Regions from separate parts of the Kribbella sp. NPDC104218 genome, predicted to be linked through region 1. Evidence: riboswitches for the same ligand, from Rfam matches in the RefSeq annotation. Region 1 holds a riboswitch; each other region holds the start of a gene.
What was found. A riboswitch is a leader RNA that binds a small molecule or an ion and turns the genes downstream of it on or off. The one in region 1 is predicted to bind cobalamin.
Positions count from the first base shown of each region.

Region 1 (7,730 bases):
GCCCGGCGCTCCGCCCGACCAGGTGCGCCGGGCAGTCAGCCTGCCCCGAGCTGCGGCCCACGTACACCGCCGGCCGATCGAACCGCACACAAGCCGTCGGCTCCCGCTCGAGGTCTACCACCGGCCAACCGGCCGGCACCCGCACCTCGAACCCCCGGTACGAAACCGTGCGTACCTCCTCGGCCATCGCCGGCCCACCCGCCGCGATCCCGCCAACCAGCCCCAGGGCAAGCGTCAGCCCCCCAGCTCCGAACAGCCTCACAAGTCTTCCCCACTCCTCGACGGCAACACCACCACCAAACCCCACCCCCCGACTCCTGTCGAAGAGCCTCCCGCACTAGCCCCGATCTCCTTCACCTATCGCCAACCCGATCACCGGGGCATAAACGCGCCGGCGCTCTGGCGTCCACGCCGCCTCACCACCGACCGACTCATCGGTCGCCATCCGATAGATCAGCGCCCTGATCAGCATCTGTCCCCACTCGGGCAGGTGCCGCCAACGCTCGATCAGCTCCGGCCGTGCGCCGTACCAGCAGAGCGCGTCGACGACCGCGACCGCCGAGGCCCAGCCGACAGGCCGCCAGTACACGGCCCAGTCGATGACCGCCGGCGGCTGCCCCGCCGAGAACATCACGTTCTCGGCCAGGTCACCGTGGACGACCTGCGGCTGCGCCGCCACCGGCTGCCGAGCAGCCAGCAGCGGTTCGACCAGCGCTCGGTACGCCGAACTCCCACCGCCCGCAATCTCTGCCCAAGCCACCCGGTCGCCGTACGTCCAGGGGTCGTCGCGCAAGTCCAGGAACGCTGGGCGCGGTTGCCCAGCCACCGCTTCATGAAAGGCCTGCCCAGCGGCGAGGACGTCGTCCGGTCGGCTCACGTCGGTTCGCCCGTCGAGAAACGCACTCGCCTCCCAACCGGCCACGACCCAGGCTCCGGATCGGCTCGGGATCGGTCGCGGGACGCGGAAGTCGGGTGCCGTCGGCAGCGTGCTGAGCAGCTCGGAACGCCAGATGGTCTCCGGCTCGAAGTCGACCGGCTTCAGGATGGTGTCGCCTGCCCGCCAGGTCTGACCGCGGCCGCCGGGGAGGAGCTGCGGCGGGGCATCGGCGCCGAAGGCCGTGAGCACGGCGTCCGGAGGCTGGGTCACGCGGCCGATCGTAGGTGCCGGGCCGGGGCGGCGGCACGGGATTTGCAGCAACCTGCAAGGAGGATCCGCGAGTGCGGGTGGGTTGGGTGCGGGGAAGGGCGGGTCGGTCGAGGGTGGGGCGGGAGGTTCGGCCTAGGATTTCGCGGTGACTGATCTCGACCTGTTCGGCGACCTCGACGCGGCGGCCCTCCCGGAACGGCAACAACGGATCCTGGTGGTGATCCGGGACTGGGTGCATCGGCACGGCTACTCGCCGAGCAGCCGGCAGATCGGCGACGCGGTCGGGCTGCGGTCGTCGTCCTCGGTCTCGAAGCACCTCGCTAGCCTGGAGGACAAGGGCTTCCTGCGCCGCAGCCCCTCGGTCTCGCGGCCGATCGACGTCCGGATGTTCCTGCCCGAGTCGGCCGCCCGGGCCACCGACGAGGACAACGTGCCGGTTCCGGTCGTCGGCGACATCGCCGCCGGGACGCCGATCTCCGCGATCGAGCACGTCGACGACGTCATGCAGCTCCCCCGCGGGCTGACCGGCCGCGGTAACGTCTTCGGGCTCCGCGTCCGCGGTGAGTCGATGATCGACGCCGCGATCTGCGACGGCGACATCGTCGTCGTCCGCCAGCAGCAGGAGGCGCACTCCGGCCAGATCGTCGCCGCGATGATCGACGAGGAGGCGACCGTCAAGGTCTACCGGCGCCGCAACAACCACGTGTACCTCGAGCCGCGCAACCCCGCCTACTCCGTCATCGACGGAGACAACGCCACGATTCTCGGCGTCGTGGTCAGCGTCCTTCGCAGCGTCTGAACACCTGAGCCCACCCCCAGCCGGGGGTGGGCTCAGGTCTGTCAGCTGCGCTGGCGAGCTGCCTCGGCGGCGGCTACCAAGGTGCGGAGAGCGGGGTCCACCTCGGCGTAACCACGCGTCTTGAGGCCGCAGTCGGGGTTGACCCACAGGCGAGCGGCGGGGATGGAGCTGAGAGCGGCGTCGAGGAGGGCCTGGGTTTCGGCCAGATCCGGGACGCGGGGCGAGTGGATGTCGTAGACGCCCGGACCGACACCGCGCTGGAAGCCGATGTCGGCCAGATCGGCGAGCACCTCCATCCGCGAGCGAGCCGCCTCGATCGTGGTGACGTCGGCGTCCAGCCCGTCGATGCCGGCGATGACGGCGCCGAACTCGGAGTAGCAGAGGTGCGTGTGGATCTGCACGTCGGCCGGCGCCCCGCCGGTCGCGAGCCGGAACGATCCGACCGACCACTCCAGGTATGCCTTGTGATCCGCCTCCCGCAGCGGGAGCAGCTCACGCAGGGCCGGCTCGTCGACCTGGACGATCCGGATCCCCGCCGCGACCAGGTCCGCGATCTCGTCGCGCAGCGCGAGCGCCACCTGGTCGGCCGTGACGCCGAGCGGCTGGTCGTCGCGCACGAAGCTCCACGCGAGCATCGTCACCGGCCCGGTCAGCATCCCCTTCACCGGTCGCGGCGTGAGCGACTGCGCGTACGCCGCCCACTCCGTCGTCATCGGCCGCGGCCGCGACACATCGCCGTACAGGATCGGCGGTCGCACGCACCGGCTCCCGTACGACTGCACCCAGCCGAGCTCGGTCGCCGCGTAGCCGTCGAGCTGTTCGGCGAAGTACTGGACCATGTCGTTGCGTTCGGGCTCACCGTGGACGAGTACGTCCAGCCCGATCTCCTCCTGGAGAGCGATCACTCGCCCGATCTCGGCCCGCATCCGCTCGTCGTACTCCGCCGCCGTGATCGCGCCGGTCCGCAGCTCGGCCCGGGCCTTGCGGACGTCGCCTGTCTGCGGGAACGACCCGATCGTCGTCGTCGCCAACGGCGGCAGGTCCAGCGTTTCCTGAGCCAGAGAGCGCTCCCCGTACGGCGCTCGCAGCCGATCCGCCGCCTGCAGCGCCGCGACCCGAGCCTGCACCGCCGCGTCCGCGCCGAACTCGACCGCGGACGGGACCCCGTCCGCCGGGCGCCGAGCGACATCCGCGAGGACGCCGTCGTCCGTGCGCAGCGCCCGGCCGAGCAGCACGACCTCGTCCACCTTCTGCCGTGCGAAGGCCAGCCGCTCCCGGACCCGCGGGTCCAGCTCGGCTTCGACGTCCACGTCGTACGGCACGTGCAGCAGCGAGCTCGACGTCGAGATCACCAGCTCGCCGACCGCCCCGAGCAGCACGGCGGCGCGAGAGAGCGCTCCCCCGAGATCTCCCCGCCAGACGTTCCGCCCGTCGATCAATCCGGCGTACAGCGTCTTGCGCTGGAACGCCGGCAGCGCGGCGATCCGGTCCACCAGCCCCGGCGCGGAGACCAGGTCGACCCCGATCCCCTCGACATCTGTTGCCGCCAGCAACGGCAGGGCCGCACCCGGGTCGCCGAAGTACGTGGTTACGACCAGCTTCGGCCGGTTCGGCAGCGCCGCCAACCGCTGGTACGTCGACTCCAGCAGGGCCAGCTCATCGTCCGTCCGGTCCTGGACGTAGGCCGGCTCGTCGAGCTGCACCCACTCCGCTCCGGCGTCGGCCAGCTGGCCGAGCAGCTCGGCGTACACCTCGACCAGCCGGTCGGCGAGCGCGATCGGCTCGAAGTCGGCCCCAGCCGCCGCGGACGGCTTGGACAGCAGCAGGAAGGTCAGCGGGCCGATGAAGACCGGCCGTGCGGTCACCCCGAGCGCCTTGGCCTCCGCCAGGTCACCCAGCGGCTTACTCGCATCAAGCGCGAACGACGTCGTCTCGTCCAGTTCCGGAACCAGGTAGTGGTAGTTCGTGTCGAACCACTTCGTCAGCTCCAGCGCGCCGATCTCGTCGCGCCCGCGGGCCATCGCGAAAGCGGTATCGAGCGCGGACAGCCCCAGCTCGCGGTAGCGCGCCGGCACCGCGCCGACCAGCTGGATGTGGTCGAGCATCTGGTCGTAGTAGGCGAACGTGTTCGCCGGGACGGTGTCCAGACCCCGATCGGTCAGGTCGGTCCAGGTGTCGGCCCGCAACTGCCGGGCGACGGCTGCCAGCTCATCGGCGCCGAGCTTGCCGGCCCAGTACTTCTCGACGGCGTGCTTGAGCTCGCGGCGCGGCCCGATCCTCGGGTAGCCCAGCACAGTGGTCGCAGTGTTCACGTCTCTCTCCTCGCGAGCGTGTCAAGGGACCGTTCGCGGGCAGAGCTCGGCCGCTGGTGCGGGCGAGCCCTCCCACGAGGCTCCGATCCCCCGTACGCCGGACGGCGCACGGACCGATGGCAGGTCTTCGGACTCACGAGCGAGCCGGCCGGAGCCGGCGCCTACTGGCCGTCGCTTCCCAGATCGGCTGATCCAGTGCTGATGACGGCGGTCGTTCCCGTATACCGCTGCGGGGCAGTCCCGGATTCGCACCGGGTTCCCTCTTGCCTCGTCCCGGCCGGAGCCGGGACGAACCATCGATACCCCGACCCTACCGCCGCCGGACCGCCGCGGCCGTGGCTTGTCTCACGTCAGGGAGCGCTCTCTCGCGAGCTTTCTCAGTCCTGCAGCGGGACGACGGTGTACCCGCGCGCCCGGATCGCCTCGAACCCGCGTTCGCGCACCTCGGCGGACGGGAACACCGCGACCACCTTCTTGGTCACCAGGTCGAACTCCGGCGGCTCGACGCCGAGCTCGCCGAGCACCTTCGTGATCGTCCGCGTGCAGTGGCTGCAGGTCATGTCGGGCACCTCGAACACCTCCGCGTCGGCGCTCGGCAGCGCCGCCGGATGCTCCACCACCGCCGGCGCGACCTCGACCCGGTCGAGCAGCCGGACGAAGGTCTCCACGAACGTGTCGGCGACCACGGCCAGCACGCTGGCCCGGCCGCCGTCGTACAGCTGTGGCGTGCGGGCGAGACAACGCGGTCGCTCGCCGGGCGCTAGGCGGCTGTACTGGACGGCGCTCGGCAGCGGCTCCAGCTCCGTATCCTGCGCCCGCGCGAGCTGGGCGTCCTTCATGGCGCGGAGGGCGACAACCGTGTCGACCGAGTACCGGACGCGGCCGGCGAAGGTGAGAAAGGACGCCGGGATCATGCCGCGCCGGTACGTCGACGCCTGCAGACCCCAGTACCAAGTCGTCGCGACGGAGTCGAAGATCGCGCTCTCCGCGATCCCGCGAGCGAACTCGGCCGCATCGCCGTACGGCGTCTGCGCGACCAGGAACGCATGCTGGACGAGCGTGCGCGCCGCCGCGTCCACCCCGGTCCGGAACACCTCCAGCGCCGTCCGGTCGGTGGTTGTTGCCGCCAGCAACTTGATCGCGCTCTCCGGCAGCTCTGCGGTCCGGCGCTGGAGCTCGGAGTCGGCCGCCAGCCGGGCCCACAGCTCGAGCGTCGCCTCCCGCGCGACGACCGGGACGACGGCGCCGAGCGGGCCGGTGTGCGCGACGTTCACGATCCCGCGGCTGTCGCGCCAAGTGATCCGGTGCTCGGCCGACGTCACCAGGTACGGCGGGCAGGGCGCCATCGACCGCGTCACGTAGTCCAGCTGAGCCGCGCTCAGGTGACCGCCGAGCACGCGAGCGACCGGCTCCTCGCGGTACTCGATCCGCCGGGGCTCGGCGTCCTCCCCGGCGTTCTGCAGCAGGCCGGGTACGGCGAGCTCGAAGAGGATGCGTGCAACCTCGGACCGATCGTCCGAGAGACGTGGTTCAGCGGTCATCGGCGCCTCCCGGGACTCCAACGGCACCACCGAGTCTAGGAAGCGGCGCGGACCGCGGCACGGTTACGCGGCGTGTCCGGTCCACAAGTGGCGGCGGGACACGGACTACTGTCGTCGCGTGAGCACAGCGACCGCGGACGGCGAGACCAGCGAGAGTCTGCTCACCGTGATCGTGGCGCTCACCGCGAACGTCCTGATCGCCGTCGCGAAGTCGGTCGTCGCCGCCATCACCGGCTCCGCATCGATGGTCGCCGAGGCAGCGCACTCCTGGGCCGACGCCGGGAACGAGGTCTTCCTGCTGATCGGCGAGCGGCGGGCCGGCAAGCCGGCCGATGCCAGCCACCCGCTCGGCTACGGCCGGATCGGCTACATCTGGTCGATGTTCGCCGCGTTCGGCCTGTTCACGGTCGGCGCCGCGGTCTCGATCTGGCACGGGATCCAGTCACTGCGCAACGGCGAGGCCGAAGAGGCGTCGTACACCTGGGCGTACGCCGTCCTCGGCGTCTCCTTCGTCCTCGAAGGGATCTCGTTCGCGCAGGCGCTGCGGCAGACCCGGTCGGCCGCGTCGCTGCGGCACGTCCGGCCGCTGCACTACGTGAAGACGACGTCCAACCCGATTCTGCGCGCGGTCTTCGTCGAGGACCTGGTCGCGCTGATCGGGATCGTCGTCGCCGCCCTCGGCATCTTCCTGCACCAGCTCACCGGCAACGCCGCCTGGGACGCGATCGGCTCGACCGTCGTCGGCCTGCTGCTCGGCTTCGTCGCGCTCTTCCTGATCAGCCGCAACATGGACTTCCTCACCGGCGAGACCGTCAGCCCGGTCGCTCACGATCGCGCTCTCCGGGCGTTGCTCGAACATCACGAGATCGAGTCCGTCAGCTTCCTGCACATGGAGTGGGTCGGCGCCGACAAGATCTTCCTCGTCGCCGCCGTCGACCTCACCGGCGACGCCCCCGAGTCCGACGTCGCCACCCGCCTCAACACCATCGAGGACGCCCTCAACGCCCGCCCGGAGATTCAGCGAGCCCTCCTCACGCTCACCCGCCCCGGCGATCCCACCCACCTCGAACCTGCCAACCGCTAGCCGCCCCACCAGAGCCGGCCGTTCCCGAGGTAGCTGGGGTCAGGAGAGGGCTTCGGTGGATTTCGGCCAGTTCTTGTGCAGGTTGTCGAGGTAGGTCTGGGCCTGGGGGCCGGGGGTGGCGCCGCGGGCGAAGGCGCGCATGTTGCCGGAGCCGGTGTTGTAGCCGAGGGCGAGCAGGTCGTTGCGGGAGAGCGCGGTGGAGCGTTTGCTCGGGAGGCGGCCGGCGAGGTCGCGGAGGTGGTAGGCGGCGGCCTCGATGGCGAGCTCTGGGTGGTCGGGCAGCTCTTCCCAGCGGCGCTTGGCGAACGGGCGGCCGCGTTTGGTGTCGTTGAAGGCAGCTCGGTGCATATTGGCGATGCCGAAGGCGGCTTCGGGTTTGATGCGCTGCCAGGAGCGTTCGAGCTCCGGATTGTGCGGCTTGTAGTCCTCGTTGTAGAGGATCGCCATCACCAGCACCGGATCGACACCGGCCCGCTTGGCGGACTTCCGGACCGGCGCAGCGAAGTCGGCCGGGTCGTAGTTGTCGTACCAGTTGCCCACCGACCGCGTCGGCTTCGGCTGCGAGGTGGGCTCGGCAGCCGGCCGCGGCGTCGGCGTACCGACCACGCCCCGGGCCGCCTCGGGCCGCACCTCAGGCTGGGCCTCGCGCTGCTCGTGCCCACGGGAGCTCCAGATCCCGACGACCAGCGCGCCCGCGACGAGCCAGACCCACTTCTTACCCAACCCCGTCCTCCGTCCGCGCGCCCCCAGCAGCTCACCCACGGTAGCCGCTCCCCCGCGCGGCGTCCGCGACCCGCGCCGCCCGCCACCCCTAGACATCTGACACTGACGATGTAACATCAAAAAT
Region 1 is NZ_JBVJMQ010000003.1:706,506-714,235, reverse strand. It holds gene ACZ6ZD_RS28055 (DUF1906 domain-containing protein) at 1-262, opposite strand, end outside; gene ACZ6ZD_RS28050 (TIGR02569 family protein) at 338-1,147, opposite strand; gene lexA (transcriptional repressor LexA) at 1,293-1,946, shown strand; gene metE (5-methyltetrahydropteroyltriglutamate--homocysteine S-methyltransferase) at 1,988-4,258, opposite strand; cobalamin riboswitch at 4,360-4,571, opposite strand; gene ACZ6ZD_RS28035 (heavy-metal-associated domain-containing protein) at 4,636-5,799, opposite strand; gene ACZ6ZD_RS28030 (cation diffusion facilitator family transporter) at 5,918-6,883, shown strand; gene ACZ6ZD_RS28025 (transglycosylase SLT domain-containing protein) at 6,923-7,606, opposite strand.

Region 2 (7,730 bases), on a different contig from region 1:
CCGCGTGGTCAAGCATGCCGAGCTGCCCGCGGCCGTCGCGCTGAACGCGTTGACGCTGCAGGCCGGTCAGCTGGTCGGTCCCGCGCTCGGCGGCGTCCTGATCGGCACGGCCGGCGTGGTCTGGGCGTTCGGGATCGAGCTGGTCGCGCTCGCGATCGCCACCGTGTTGTACATGGGCCTCAAGCCCTACCGCGTCGGGGAGCATTCGCAACCACCGTCGTTACGGGTGATCGGGCAGGGCATCCAGTACGCCGCCCGCCGGAAGGATCTGCTCGGGACTTACGTCGTCGACATGGTCGGGATGTTCATGGCGATGCCGATCGTGCTGTTCCCGGCGTTCGCGACCGAGGTGCTGAAACAGCCGAAGCTGCTCGGGCTGCTCTACAGCGCGGAGGCGGTCGGCGCGTTGCTGGCGACGCTGAGCAGCGGCTGGACGCAGCGCGTTCATCACCACGGCCGAGCAGTCGTGCTGGCAGCGATCTGTTGGGGTGCGGCGATCGGCATCGCCGGGCTGGCGCCGAACATCTGGTTCGCGCTGGTCTTCCTGGCGCTGGCCGGCGCGTCCGACATGGTGTCCGGCCTCTTCCGGTCGGTGATCTGGAACCAGACGATTCCGGACGAGATGCGCGGTCGACTGGCCGGCATCGAGATGCTCTCCTACATGCTCGGCCCGCTGGGCGGCCAGAGCCGGTCCGGTCTGGTCGCTGACCTGACCACCGTGCGGACGTCGATCGTCAGCGGCGGCATCCTCTGCGTCGCCGGAGTCGCTGCCACTGCTGCTGCCTTACGCGACTTCTGGCGGTACGACGCGCGCACCGACGAGCACGCCGTCCGGGAACGCGAGCTGCGCGCCGCCGGAGAGGCGAACGAAGCGTAGGCTTTGTTGCACCATGCGTATCCGTCCGGCAGTTCCGTTCGTGTTGCTCGCAGTGGTCGCCGCTGGCTGTGGTGGCCCTGGCCAGGAGACGGCGCCGAGCGTGCCGCCGCTGGTGTCGGTGCCGACGACGCCGAGCCAGACTCCGACTGAGACTCCGTCGACGCCGCCGTCCGCGAAGGTTGCCGACACGCTCTGCGTGCGGATGGATCAGGCGCTGGTGCAGTCGACGCTCTCGGTGCCGCTGGTGGAGATCCAGCCGAAGCCGGTGCCGGCCGAGTTCGGCGTACCGATCACGTACGACGTCTGTCAGCTCCAGCTGAGCCAGCTGCCGAACGGGCCGGTCCTGCGGGTCGGGGTGTCGCTGCAGCTGGCGACGAAGTCGACGTTGGCTCAGCAGCAGAAGGCGTTGAAGGGGCAGCCCGCGGCCGTCGGCGAAGGCGGTTTCGGGACCGCGACGTCCGTGGTGTTCCTGTTCCGGGGGCGGCTCTACAAGGTCGCTGGGCCCAAGGCGACGCTGGCGCAGTACGTCGTCCTCGCGCAGGACGTCGTCCGGCAGGTGCCGGGCGTGCCGGATCCGGAGCCGATGATCGTCCGGGACGGCTGCGAGCGTGGGACTGCGGCCGTGGCCAAGGTCATGGGTGCGCAGGCGACGTACCGGCGGGACGGCGAGAACGAGCGTGGCGACCTGGTCTGCGGCTGGGTGTCCACGAACGGCGTGCTGACGACGTCGGCTCGGCGTACATCGCAGGCGATAGCGCTGATGACTGCCTTCCGGAAGCTGCCGACCGCGCAAACCATCCCGCTCGGCGAGGAGGCGTACGTCGACTCCGCTACCGGGCGGACCAGCATCCGGTTCGGCGAGGACAAGTTGGTCGATCTGGTGCCGCTGCCGGCCCGCGCGGTGGACCCGGACGCGATGACCCAGCTGGCGTTGGCAGTAGCCCGGTTGTACCGCTGACCACACTTCGGCGTGCGACCGCGTCGCGGGTGTTACTGTGGCGCCGCCGTGGTGTACGGGAAGCCGGTGCGGTACCGGCGCGGCCCTCGCCACTGTGATCGGGAGTTGACCGACCGTTCCCTTCGGGGAGGTCACTGGTGCTTGCTGGGAAGACCAGGTCGGTGAACGCAGTCCCGTCAGCCAGGAGACCGGCCACGGCATGATCCGTCCACGAGGTGCTGGAGGAGCGGTTCCGTGCTGCGTACATCCGTCATGTCGGTTGTGTTGCTGGGTCTGGTGGCCGGGTGTGGCAGTTCGGCGACTGCCGACGCCCCTGGCCCGGGCGCGACGACTGTGAAGAACTGCGGGATCGACGTCACCGTCGACGGCCCGCCGAAGCGGGTGTTCGCGGCGTACCAGCCCGCGATCGAGATGGCCCACGCGCTGGGGATCTCGGACCGCCTGGTCGGTACGGCGTACCTGGACTCCGAGGTGCTGCCGGAGTACGCCGATGCGCAGTCCAAGGCGAAGTACTACAAGAATCTGCCCAGCCGTGAGGAGCTGCTCGCCGCGAACCCGGACTTCGTGCTCTCGGGGTTCAACGACGTGTTCAGCGCCGGCGGCGGTAGCGACGAGAGCTTCGGTAGCCGGAAGAGCCTGTCCGACCTCGGCGTCCGGACCTGGATCTTCAGCCCGCTCTGCCCGACCGCCGACGGCAAGGGCGACGAGGCGATCGACCCGGCCAGCGTCTCGATGAACAACGTGTACGCCGATCTGCGCGACCTGGGCAAGCTGTTCGGGGTCTCGGAGCGCGCGGAGCAGGTGATCGCCGATCAGGAGAAGCGCATCGCGGCGGTCGCGGCGAAGGTCAAGGACGCGCCGAAGCCGACGGTCGCGATCCTGCGGCCGGGGATGGAAGGCGGCGGGCTGACGGTGTCCGGCGGTCCGGACTTCGGGACCGTGCTGATCAAGCAGGCCGGCGGGGTGAACGCCTTCGCGGACCTGACGTCGAAGCGGAACGTGAAGGTCGGCGTCGAGGAGCTGATCAAGCGCAACCCGGACTACATCCTGATCAGCGGGTGCTGCGATGCCGCGCTGACGCCGGCGTCCTCGCAGCAAGAGGTGGCTCGGATTCTGGCGAATCCGGCGTACCAGAACCTGAAGGCGGTGCGGAACAAGCACGTGGTGCCGTGGCTGTTCGCGAACCACTCCGCCGGGGTGCGCGGCGCTTACACGACCGAGGACATCGCCAAGACCATTCACGCCGACCTGTTCAAATGATCAAGGGCGGCGGCTGGCGAGCGGCCGGGCTGCTGTTGTGCTGTGGAGTCCTCGCGGTGGCCGTGCTGCTGTCGCTCAGCGTCGGCAACCAATGGTTCGGCGCGCATGACGTCTATCTGGCCCTCGCGGATTTCAGCGGCAGCGACAACGATCGGGTGATCCGGTATCTGCGGGTGCCGCGGACCGTCGCGGGTCTGCTGGTCGGGGTGGCGCTCGGTTTGGCGGGCGCGCTGATGCAGGGCGTGACCCGGAATCCGCTGGCGGATCCGGGCATTCTCGGGGTGAACGCCGGTGCGGCGGTGGCGGTGGTCGGGGCGATCGGCGTCCTCGGGGTGACGAGTCTGACGGCGTACGTGTGGTTCGCGATGGGTGGCGCGTTGGTGGCGACCGTCGTGGTCTATCTGGTCGGCGCGATCGGGCGGGGCGGTGCGACGCCGGTGAAGCTGGCCTTGGCGGGTGCGGCGATCTCGGCGCTGCTCGGGTCGGTGACGTCGGCGATCACGCTGACGGATCTGTCGACGTTGAACGAGTTCCGGTTCTGGGTGGTCGGATCGCTGACGATGGCGTCCGGGCCGGTGGTCACGCAGGCAGTGCCGTTTGTTGCGGTGGGCATCTTGTTGGCCTTGGTGCTGGGGCGGTCGTTGAACCAGCTCGCGTTGGGGGACGAGCTGGCGCAGTCGTTGGGGACTCGGGTGCTGCTGGTGCGGGTCGTGGCCGGGCTGGCGGTGATGGTGCTGGCGGGGACGGCGACGGCGATCGCGGGGCCGATCGGGTTCGTGGGTCTCGCCGTACCGCATGTGGCGCGTAGCCTGGTAGGGGCGGACTATCGGTGGATTCTGCCGTGGTCGATGGTGCTGGCGCCGGCTCTGTTGCTGCTGGCGGACGTGGTTGGGCGCGTGGTGGTTCGGCCGGCGGAGTTGCAGGTGGGGATCATCACGGCGCTGATCGGGGCGCCGTTGTTCATCGCGCTGGTCCGGCGTCGGCGTACGGCGGAACTGTGAGAACCGTGCGGGTAGGGCCCGTGTCCACTCGGGTGGATGTCGCGAGTTTGGTGGGATCGATCGTCGCGTGGGTGCTCACGTTGGTGGTGGGCGCGGTGTCGTTGACGGTGGGGGACTACCGGATTCCGTTGCCGGTGGTGCTCGACACGTTGGCCGGACACGGGACGCTGATCCTGAACGACATCATCGTGAACAACCGGCTGCCGCGGGTGCTGGTCGGGATCGGCGTCGGTACGGCGTTCGCGGTGTCGGGGGCGATTTTCCAGCGGCTGGCGCGGAATCCGTTGGTGAGCCCGGATCTGATCGGGGTGAACGCCGGGGCCGCGTTGGCCGCCGTCCTGATGATCACGGTGTTCGGGAGTGGCTGGATCCCGGCCGGAGCGCTGGCGGGATCGTTGCTGTCGGCAATTGCTGTTTATCTGTTGGCGTATCGGGGCGGGGTCTCCGGATATCGGCTGGTGCTGGTGGGGATCGGCGTGACGGCGATCATTTCGTCGGCGACGGCGTACTTGCTGACGCTGGCGGATATCTATGCGGCGAAGAGTGCTTCGCAGTGGTTGGCCGGGAGCCTGGCTGGGCGGACGTGGTCGCATGCTTGGGTGATCGGGGTTGCTCTGGTGGTGTTGTTACCGGTGGCCTTGGCTTCGGCGCGGCAGCTGCGGTTGCTGGAGTTGGGCGATGACTTGGCGCGGACGTTGGCCGGGCGGGTTGAGTTGTCGCGGGCGCTGCTGATTGCGATCGGGGTCGCGCTGGCGGCGATGGCGACCGCGGTGGCCGGGCCGGTGGCGTTCGTCGCGCTGGTAGCGCCGCAGCTCGCGCGGCGGCTGGTTCGGGAGCGGGTCGCTGGGTTGCTAGCCGCTGGTGCGCTGGGTGCGTTGCTCGTGGTCGCGTCCGACCTGGTCGCCCGGGAGATCTTCGCGCCGACCGCGCTCCCGGTCGGCGTCATCACGGCGTTCCTCGGGGCGCCGTACTTGCTCGTGTTGATGGCTCGTGCCAACCGCATCGGCCGAGGAGGCTGACATGTCCGAACTCCGTGCCGACACTCTCACTCTCGCCTACGACGGCCGCGCCGTCGTCCACGAGCTCTCGGTCCTGATCCCGCGCGAGCAGATCACGGTCATCGTCGGCGCCAACGCCAGCGGCAAATCCACCCTCCTACGCGGCCTGGCCCGGCTCCTCAAACCCCGCGCCGGCACCGTCTACCTCGACGACACCGACCTCTCCCAACTCACCGGCGCCAAACTCGCCACCCACCTCGGCATGCTCCCCCAGCAACCCGTCGCCCCCGACGGCATCACCGTCTCCGACCTGGTCGGCCGCGGCCGCCACCCGCACCAGAAGTGGTTCCGCCAGTGGTCACCCGCCGACGAACAAGCCGTCACCGCCGCCCTCGAAGCCACCGGCGTCGCCGACCTCGCCGACCGCCCCCTCGACGAACTCTCCGGCGGCCAACGCCAACGCGTCTGGCTCTCCCTGGCCCTCGCCCAGGACGCCGAGACCATGCTCCTCGACGAACCCACCACCTTCCTCGACCTGGCCCACCAGCTGGAAATCCTCGACCTGGTCCGCACCCTCAACCGCGACCACCGCAAAACCGTCGTCCTCGTCCTCCACGACCTCAACCTCGCCGCCCGCTACGCCGACCACCTGATCGCCCTCAAAGCCGGCCGCATAGCCGCCACCGGCACGCCCACCCAAGTCATCACCCCCGCCACCGTCCAATCCGTCTTCAACCTCCCCGCCCAAATAGTCCCCGACCCCCAAACCGCCACCCCCCTGGTAATCCCCATCCCCAAACAAGCACCAACTCCCTAACTCTCGTGGAGGAGGTCGGCGAGGGTGGTTAGGGCTTGGGTGAGGTCGGTGGGGGTTCGGGCGGCGTAGCCGAGGACGAGGCCGGGGGCGGTGGGGAGTTGGGTGTGCCAGGAGAGGGGGTGAACTTTGATGCCGGCGGCCAGGGCTCGGGTGGCCAGGTGGACGTCGTCCAGGGGATGCGGCAAGGTGATGGTGAGGTGGAGGCCGGCGGCGGCGCCGTGGATGGTTGCGGTGGGCAAGTGTTTGGTGATGGCGGCGACGGTGGCGTCGCGGCGGGTGCGGTGGCGGCGGTGGACGTAGCGGAGCTGGCGTTCGAGGTCGCCGGAGGTCATGAGGTGGGCGAGGGTGAGCTGGGGGAGGCCGGCGTTGCCGAGGTCGGCTCGGCGTTTGAGGGCGATGAGCTCGTCGCGGTACGCCGCGGGCGGGACCATCCAGCCGATGCGGAGGGCGGGCGCGAGGAGTTTGGAGATGCTGCCGGCGTACACGATCTGGTCGGCGAGCATCGAGCGGAGGGCGGGGACGGGCGGGCGGTCGTAGCGGTGCTCGGCGTCGTAGTCGTCCTCGAAGATCAGCCCGCCGTCAGCCGCCCAGCGCAGCAGGTCGCGGCGGCGTTCGCCTTCGAGGACGACGCCGGTCGGGAAGTGGTGTGCCGGCGTCACCATCACGACCTTCGCGCCCGACTCCCGCAGGACGTCGACCTGGACGCCGCGGTCGTCGACCGGGATCGGCGGCGTCGTCAGCCCCCACTCCTGCAGGTGCTGGCGGGAGCCCAGGGAGCCGGGGTCCTCGACGGCGACCGCGGTGATCCCGCGGCCGAGCAGGAGCTGGGCGAGCAGACCGATCGCCTGTGAGACGCCGGCGACGACGATCACCTCGTCCGGGTGGACGGCGATGCCGCGGTAGCGGGCGATCCAGGTGGCGATGGCCCGCCGGAGGGCCGGCGTACCGGACGGATCGCCGTACCCGAAGGCGGTGGCTTCGAGGTTGTTGAGGACGGCGCGTTCGGCGCGCAGCCAGGCGGCGCGGGGGAAGGCGGCCAAGTCGGGTACGCCGGGGGTGAGGTCGATCCGGCAGGGGGCCGCGCGGAGGGTGTCGAAGATGTCGAGGCCGGGGGCGTGGATGACGGGCACGGGTACCGAGCTGCGGCGCTCTCGCGGCGGGACGGCGGGAGCCGCGACAACGACCGTGCCGGCGCGACCGCGACCCGCGAGCTGACCGTCCTCGGTCAGGCGCTGGTAGGCCTCGGTGACGACGCCGCGGGACACGTGCAACTCGTCGGACAGCCGCCGGCTCGCGGGTAACCGGCTCCCGATCGGCAGCCGTCCGTCCGCGATCGCCGCGCGCAGCTGGTCGGTCAGCCAGTCCGCGAGCCCGCCCGCGGGTGCCTCCGCCGGGTTCAGCTGGAGGAAGTCGGCCGACCCTTTGGACTGCTCGTTCGCCCCACTATTGGACCTGTCCACCGGACCATTGTCGCGCGACCGTGGAACCATGAGAACCGACTACGTCCACGGCTACACCGCCGCCGAAACCCGCCGCCTCGCCGACCAGGCCGACACCCTCGCCAACCTCCTCCACGACGGCCTTCACTTCCCACCCGGCACCCGCATCCTCGAAGCCGGCTGCGGTGTAGGCGCGCAAACCGTCCAGCTCCTCACCCGCCACCCCGACATCCACCTGGTCGCCATCGACCAGTCCGAGCAGTCCCTGACCCAAGCCAAAGCCCGCGTCGGTGCGGCGCAGCGGGTGGAGTGGCGGTGTGGGGATTTGCGGGAGTTGGAGGGGGAGCGGTTTGACCATGTGTTCGTGTGTTTTGTGCTCG
Region 2 is NZ_JBVJMQ010000001.1:2,376,964-2,384,693, forward strand. It holds gene ACZ6ZD_RS11270 (MFS transporter) at 1-877, shown strand, start outside; gene ACZ6ZD_RS11275 (hypothetical protein) at 891-1,835, shown strand; cobalamin riboswitch at 1,868-2,046, shown strand; gene ACZ6ZD_RS11280 (ABC transporter substrate-binding protein) at 2,070-3,095, shown strand; gene ACZ6ZD_RS11285 (FecCD family ABC transporter permease) at 3,092-4,096, shown strand; gene ACZ6ZD_RS11290 (FecCD family ABC transporter permease) at 4,117-5,115, shown strand; gene ACZ6ZD_RS11295 (ABC transporter ATP-binding protein) at 5,117-5,911, shown strand; gene pdxR (MocR-like pyridoxine biosynthesis transcription factor PdxR) at 5,908-7,371, opposite strand; gene ACZ6ZD_RS11305 (methyltransferase) at 7,400-7,730, shown strand, end outside.
Region 2: linked by a shared signal. The riboswitch ahead of ACZ6ZD_RS11280 (ABC transporter substrate-binding protein) and the one ahead of metE (5-methyltetrahydropteroyltriglutamate--homocysteine S-methyltransferase) in region 1 are both predicted to bind cobalamin.

Region 3 (7,730 bases), 660 kb from region 1:
CGGTCTGCCGGGGCAGCGGCGGCGGGCGCAGCGTGTTGGTCTTGGTGACGGTCGGGCCGGGCTTGGTGACCGTCGGGCCCGGTTTGGTGATCGTGGGGCCGGGTTTCGTGACGGTCGGGCCCGGGGTCGTCACGGTCGCCGTCGCGGTGATCGTGACGGTCGGCGTCGGGGTGGGGGACGGCGGGTTCGGGTCCGTCCAGGCGAGGTCGGCGAACGGGACCGGGGCGAACGCGAAGATCGCCTGCGGAGTGGCGCGCCGCCATTGGTCGATCCCGATGTCGATGCCGTCGCGCAACGCCTGGCCGAGCGACTCGGAGTTGTACGCGATCGCGCCGACGTGCGGGGCGGCAGGCGTGTTGCCCGCGTTCTCCGTGGTCAGCTGATGGCGGATCATCCAGCCCTCGGCCTTGCGGTACGCCTCGTACTCGCTGCCGGCGGCGAGGGTCTGCGCGATCAGGCCGGTGCTGTTGGAGTTCGACCCTTCGGTGGAGACGCCGCCGCCGAACGAGCCGTCCTCCTTCTGCACCGACTTGAGCCACTCGAGCCCCTTGCGGATCTCGTCGTCGACGCCGCCCATGCCGAAGTTCTGCGCGGTCATCAGCGCCTGCACGGCCATCGCCGTCCCGTCGCCGTCCGGCGCGCCGCCGCCCTCGTCACACGACTTCAGGTCGTTGTAGAACATCCGGAAGAAGCCCGCCGAGCACTGCTGGCGGATCAGGTAGTCGACCGCGTTCTGCGGGACGCCGCCCGCGCGCGCCAGGCCCATCACCGCGAGCGACTGGCTGAAGATGTTCGAGTCGTCGTTGCCGGTCTCCTTGTCGCGGATCCGGCCCTCCTCGACACCGGCGTCCGCTCCCGCGATCAGGTCGAGCGTCTCGCGGCGCATGTTGCGGCCGCCGAAGTTGCGGTAGTCCTTCCCCGCGGTCACCGCCGCCAGCAACACCTTCGCCGTCGCACCGGCGATCCGGGCATCCTCGTTCGGGTACCAGCTCGGGCCTGCGTAGTCCGGCACATGTGCAGCCACCGCCCCCACCACCTGAGCAATGACCTTCGGATCCGCCTCCGCCGCGATCAACGCCCACTGCGTGTCGATCGTCAGCCCCCAGTCCGGCCCCGAGAACCCGGGGATGGCCCCATCGACCAGCTGCCCACCCAACCAAGCCGCAGCCGAGGCTGCCTGCGTGGACGCCGCTGCCTCGGAGCGTTCGGAGGCGTTGGCGGTGGTTGCCAGTGTCGGAGTCAGCAGGAGCGCGGCTGCGACGAGGGCACCGACGCGTTGAACGAAGTACCGGGCTGGGCGGGTGCGCATGGGACCTGGATTCGGGCGGGTGGTCGCGCGCGTCGCCCAGGGGCCGGCAGGCCGGTTGGGATACAACCGGGTGCCGCCCGGACTCCGCCCGTAGACCACGACGGGTGGTGGAGTTCGCAGGCCCGGCGGTGAGGCATTCCGGCTCGCGGAGCTCGCGCTCCGCCTACGGTTGCGGGTCAGCGCCGGGTTTCGACCGGCTTCCCCCCACACGTCGGGTCGTGACAAGTCACGCTTTCCGGCGGCCACCGGAAAGTTGAAGAAATCTTACCTTGAATCTCAGTCATCCAGGACCTGATGGACGGCGGCGGCGCAGGCGCGAGCCAGTTCGCTGACCTGACCGGGCGTGATGACGAGCGGTGGCCCGAGGACGAGCAGGTCGCCGTTCGTCCCGTCGGCACATCCTGTCGAGTGGTAGAGCAGCACCCCCAGGTCCTTGGCCGCGGCGACCACCCGTTCGGCGACGCGCGCACTCCGTGAGAACGGCGTCAGATCGCCAGAGAGCGCTTTCGCACCCGTTCTCGGTCCGTCGTTCCGCTCCGCACCCGGCGGCGCGACCAGCTCGATCGCCTGGAGTAGCCCTCGTCCGCGAATATCGCCGACCGCCGGATGCCCGCCGAGCTCCGCACGCAGCTCGGCGGCAAGCTGAGCCCCGCGCTCGTCCGAAGCCTCCACAAGCCGCTCCCGCTGCAAGATCCGGAGTACGGCGAGACCGGCCGCAGCACCGACCACGTGATGCGAATAGGTGTAGCCATGCACGAACCCACCGGCCTGCACCGCGTCGTGCACCGCACCGCTGCACACCGTCAACCCCAACGGCCAATACCCCGACGCCGCGCCCTTCGCCGCGACCAGCAGATCCGGACGCACTCCCCAGTGATCGCACCCGAACCACCGCCCGGTCCGCCCGAACCCGGTCATCACCTCGTCCGCGATCACCAGGACGCCGTACTTCCGGCAAACCGCCGTGATCGCCGGCCAGTAATCGTCCGGCGGCACGCAGGCCCCGAGCGCCGCCCCCGCGATCGGCTCCGCGATGAACGCGGCCACGTTCGCCGGCCCCTGCGCGACGATCATCCGCTCCAGCGCCTCCGCATGCCGCACCCCGCAGCCCACCGGATGCGACTCCGGGAACGGGCAGCGGTACTCGTACGGCGACGTCGTGTGCACCGCCGACCCCAACCACGGCTGGTACGGCGCGCGCAGCCCGGCCCGCCCGGAGACGTCCAGCGCGCCGCGAGTATTGCCGTGGTACGCCCCGGTCCGCCCGATCACCACGGAACGGTCCTCGCCGCGCGCCAGGTGATACGCGCGAGCGAGCTTGAGAGCGGTCTCCACGGCCTCGCTGCCGCCCGAGACCGGGTAGATGTACGGGTCGTCGACCGGCAGCAGCGGGCCGAGCGCTTCGGCGTACTCGATCAGGCTCGCCGAGGTGAACGCCGTCCCGTGCGCGTAGGCGACCTGGCGGGCCTGCGCGGCGATCGCGTCGGCGACCTCCGCCGAGCCGTGCCCGACGCCGACCACGATCGCGCCACCGGCGCCGTCCAGGTAGCGGCGCCCGGTGGTGTCGAACAGTTCCGCCCCGTTGCCGCCGGCCACGACCGGGAGGTCGCGGCCGGCGGCCCGGGAGAAGACGGCGCCGGTCACTCGACTAGCCGGCGACCGCGGCCGCGAACAGCGAGAGCGCTCTCTGAGCTTCCTCGGCGGTGACCACGAGCGGCGGAGAAAGCCGGATAGCGCTCTCTCCGCACTCCAGCACCAGCAGCCCGCTCTCGAACGCGCGGCTCTGCACCGCCGCCGCCTGGTCCGCCGTGGCGAACTCGACGCCGATCATCAGCCCGACCCCGCGGACGTCGACGATCTTGTCCGGGTGCTCGGCCTGGATCTTCGTCAGTCCCTCGAGCAGCAGCTGCCCGACCTGGATCGCGTTCGCCATCAGCCCCTCGGACCGGATCACCTCGAGCGTCGCCAGCCCGGCCGCGCACGCGACCGGCGACCCGCCGTACGTCGAACCGTGCGCGCCGGCCGGCCAGCTCTCCATCAGCTCGGCCCGCGCCATGAACGCGCCCAGCGGCAGCCCGGACGCGAGCCCCTTCGCGCTGATCAGGATGTCCGGCTCGACGCCGGTGTGCTCGATCGCCCACATCTTGCCGGTCCGCCCGGCCCCGGACTGGACCTCGTCGGCGATCAGCAGGATCCCGTGCTGGTCGCACAGCTCGCGCAACCGCGCCATCCAGCCGGCCGGCGGGACCAGGTACCCGCCCTCACCCTGAATCGGCTCGACGAAGATCGCCGCCACCTCGTCCGGCGCGACCTCGTACCGGAAGAGCGTGTTCTCCAGGTGCTCGAACGTGCTGTCGTCGCCGTACGGCGCGTGCAGGACGCCGGGCAGCAGCGGCCCGAATCCCTTGTGGTACTTGGACTTCGATGCCGTCAGCGTCACCGCGCCCATCGTCCGGCCGTGGAACGCGCCGTAGAAGCTGATCACGTACGGGCGCTTGGTCGCATAGCGAGCCAGCTTCAGCGCACCCTCGACCGCCTCGGCGCCGGAGTTCGACAAGAAGACCCGCACCGGGCCGCTCATCGGCGCGGTCTCGGCCAGGGCCGCGCACATCTGGCTGTAGATCGGCAGGAAGAAGTCACTCGCCGAGTAGTGCAGCAGCTCGGCGGCCTGCTCCTGCACCGCGGCGACGACCGTCGGGTGACAGTGCCCCGTCGAGTTCACCGCGATCCCGGCGTTGAAGTCGAGGAAGAGGTTGCCGTCGGCATCCTCGATCACGCAGCCGTGACCGCGCCGCGGAGCCAGCGGGTACGCGCGCGGCAGCGACCGGCTCGTGATCGCGAGATCGCGCTCCACGACGGCGCTCGACAGCGGGCCGGGGATCGCGGTCCGAAGGTCCGGCACCGGCCGCTCCCGCAGCCACTCGGGGACGGACCGCTCGGCCGGGGTCGTCGGGATCGTCTGGGTCATCGGGCCACCACCGTTCGGGACTGCTCGCGAAGGAACTGCTGGACGTAGTACAGGCCGCCACCGGCCTTGCCGGAGCTGCCGGAACCCTTCCAGCCGCCGAAGGGCTGGACGCCGGGCCAGGCGCCGGTGGTCGCACCGGCCGCGCGGTTGACGTAGACGACACCCGCCTCGATCCGGTTCAGGAAGTCGTCGACCTCGGCGTCGTCGGCCGAGAAGAAGCCGGCCGTCAGGCCGAGCTCGGTCGCGTTCGCCAGCTCGATCGCCTCGTCGAGCGAGTCCACCGGCTGCACCGCGACGAACGGAACGAACAGCTCATCGGTCAGCAACCGGTCGCCCGCGGGCAGCCCCGTCACCACCGTCGGCTGCACGTAGTTGCCGTCAATGACGTTGCCGCCAGCAACAACCCGGCCGACCTCGGCGGCATGGGCGACGGCGGCGGTGTACCGGGCGACCGCGGCCGCGTCGATGACCGGGCCGACGAACACGTCGCGCCGGGTCGGATCACCGGTCACCAGCTCGTCGGCGCGGGCCGCGAGCCCGGCCAGGAACTCGTCGTACACCGAGCGCTCGACGTACACGCGCGAACAAGCGGAGCACTTCTGACCGGTGAAGCCGAACGCGGATCGCGCGATCCCGGCGACCGCCGTCGCCAGATCGGCCTTCGCGGAGACGATCGCAGGGTTCTTGCCGCCCATCTCGCAGACGACCGGCTTCGGGTACGGGGTCGGGAAGCTGCGGTAGATCTCCATCCCGACCTGGTACGAGCCGGTGAAGGTCAGCCCGTCCACGCCTGGGTGCGCGACGAGCAGGCGCCCGACCTCGTCACCGCCGGGCAGCAGATGCAGGACATCGGCGGGCAGACCCGCGTCGCGCAGGCACTCGTAGAGCTTGACCGCGGTGAACGTCCCCTGCGGGCTCGGCTTGAGCACAACGGTGTTCCCGGCGACCAGCGCGCCACCGGCCGGCCCGGCCGCCAGCGCCATCGGGAAGTTGAACGGGCTGATCACGCCCCAAACGCCGTATGGACGCAGGACGCTCGTCGTCTGCTCGGCGTCGGAGAGCTGCTCCATCGGCCGGACGAAACCGTCGTTGGCGGTGAACTGTTGGCAGTAGTACCGGATCAGGTCGGCCGATTCCTCGACGTCGCCGAGTGCTTCGAGCCGGTTCTTACCGACCTCCAGCGACATCAGCGCGGCCAGCTCGTTGGAGCGCTCACTGATCAGGTCCGCGGCGCGCATCAGGATGTCGACGCGCTCCTGCCAGGGCCGCCCGGACCACTCGCGGACGGCGTCCTTCGCGGACGCGACCGCCGCGTCGATGTCCGCCGAAGTCGCGCTGTGCACGCTGCACAGCGTCAGCTCGGGATCGCCGGGGCTGGTGATCCGGAACGTCTCCTGACCGCCGAGCGGCTTACCGGCGACGAAGCCGGTCAGGTCGGCGCCGAGCCAGTCCTGCGCGGTGGCGAGGCCTTGCTCGTACGCGGTGTGCAGATCTTCGTTGTCCGCACTGAGGGTTGCGTAGGTGACGCGAAATTTCGTCATCGATGTCCCTTCCACGACATGGCGACGGGTCGGAGAGTTGCGGCAGCCGTGCAGAAAAGGGCATGCCAAAGGCCACCTGGCCGTGCGGCCGGTGGCGTCGGGTGCGGAACCTACCCGGGGGGAAGAATCGTGAGCGGCTTGAGGGAGCCCGGAGGACGCATGGGCCTCGCTCCTCTCCGCTCACGGGCATCCGCGGACCGCGGACGTTGACGCAGCCTTTCTACCATCCCGACCGGTGCGCGGCCGATGCGATGTACGTCACGGCGGGTCAGGTGTAGCGGGGTTCGAGCTCGAAGCCGACAATGCGGATCCGCACCGCGGCGGGTCGCCCGGTCGCGCTCTCCAGCGCCGCGACCACCGCCTCGTGGACCTCCCGGCCGACGTCGGCGGCGTGATGGTCGATCGTCACCACGACGCGGACCTCGGCGTCGACCTGGAGCTCGGTGAGCGTGAGGTCGACGCCGGCGATGTCCGGGACGTCGCGGCCGGTCGTCCGCGTCCAGGCCTGGGCGGCGAACTGCTTCATCAAACCTTTCAGACCGGGCTGGAGCCGGACGACGCCCGCCACCGAGCGCGCCGCGCGGGCGGCCGCGTCGGCAGCGCTGATCTGGGCGACGGCGTCCGAGCTCACGGCTGGGTCCAGACGTCGACGACCTCGAAGTCGAGCGCCTCGAGCTCGAGGCCGATCTGGCCGCGGAGCGCCAGCACGACCCGCTGGCGGGCTTCGTCGAGCGCGTCGACCTGGCCGGCGCCGTACTGGAGCGCGACCGACATCCAGACCCGGACGGCGTGCTCCCCGGCCGGTTCGATCCGGCACTGCCGGGCGCGGACGCCGGTGGCGCCGTCGACGGCGTACCGCAGGACGGCGGCCAGCGCGTGCACGGACACCTCGACGTCGGCGACCGGGCCGGTCGGCAGCGGGATCGTCCGGCCGAGGCTCAGGTCGGCGCGGACGGCGGTCATGATCCGGTCGAGCAGGCCGCTCGGGACGTCGACCGGGTCGTCGATCAGCAGACTTGTCGCCGCGGCCAGCTGCTCGAGACCGGCCTGGGCCGTCCGGCAGTGCGGGCAGGTCTGCAGGTGGTTGCTCGGGGCATCGGACTCGAGGTCGTCCCAGACGTCCTCGACCGTGCGTCCGCACGGCAGCGGGTGCAGGCCGGTGGTCGTGTCGTCGGCGGGCGGGTTCATCTCCATGGTTCCATCACCTCCGCGAGCTCGGCGCGGGCCCGGGCGATTCGGCCCCGGACCGCGGTCGGCGTCGTCCCGACCAGATCGGCGATCTCCTGGTAGGAGCGGCCGTGGACTTCGCGCAGCAACCAGCAGGCGCGCTGCTGGGCGGGCAACCGGCGCAGCGCCTCGGAGAGCGCGCGCATGGCGGCGCTGTTCCCGGCGGCGCGGGCCGGATCGTCGTCGGTCGTGGGCGCGAGCTCGTCCTCGTCGAGGTCGGTCGTCGGTTTGCGGCGTTGTAACAGGGTCAGGCAGCGGTTGGTCGCCGTCCGGTACAGCCAGCTGCTGAAGGCGGCGTCGTGCTGGAGCTCGGGCAGCCGCCGCCAGGCGGTCACGAACGTGTCCTGGGCGACGTCCTCGGCGTCTCCCGTGGCGCCGTTCAGCATCCGCAGGCAGAGCGTGTAGATCCGGCGCTGGTAGCGGCGGACGAGCAATTCGAACGCCGCCGGGTCGCGATCGCGGGCCCGGGCGACCAGCGTCGCCTCGTCGAGCTCGGTCAGCCCTGTGCTCACTCCACCTCCGTCCGGTCGCGGCCGCTGCTTCCTGGGAAGACGACAGTTGCCACGTAATCGTCACGGTAGCGTCCCGGACTTCTTTCGTGAGCCATGTCACGCTGTTCGGACCCGAGATTCACCGTGACGATTCGGTCGCCGCCGGTGTCCAACCGGTGCATCACCCGGCCGCC
Region 3 is NZ_JBVJMQ010000003.1:44,965-52,694, forward strand. It holds gene ACZ6ZD_RS25270 (prenyltransferase/squalene oxidase repeat-containing protein) at 1-1,309, opposite strand, end outside; cobalamin riboswitch at 1,420-1,571, opposite strand; gene ACZ6ZD_RS25275 (aminotransferase family protein) at 1,586-2,953, opposite strand; gene ACZ6ZD_RS25280 (aminotransferase class III-fold pyridoxal phosphate-dependent enzyme) at 2,958-4,277, opposite strand; gene ACZ6ZD_RS25285 (aldehyde dehydrogenase family protein) at 4,274-5,818, opposite strand; gene ACZ6ZD_RS25290 (Asp23/Gls24 family envelope stress response protein) at 6,087-6,449, opposite strand; gene ACZ6ZD_RS25295 (hypothetical protein) at 6,446-7,012, opposite strand; gene ACZ6ZD_RS25300 (RNA polymerase sigma factor) at 7,003-7,557, opposite strand.
Region 3: linked by a shared signal. The riboswitch ahead of ACZ6ZD_RS25270 (prenyltransferase/squalene oxidase repeat-containing protein) and the one ahead of metE (5-methyltetrahydropteroyltriglutamate--homocysteine S-methyltransferase) in region 1 are both predicted to bind cobalamin.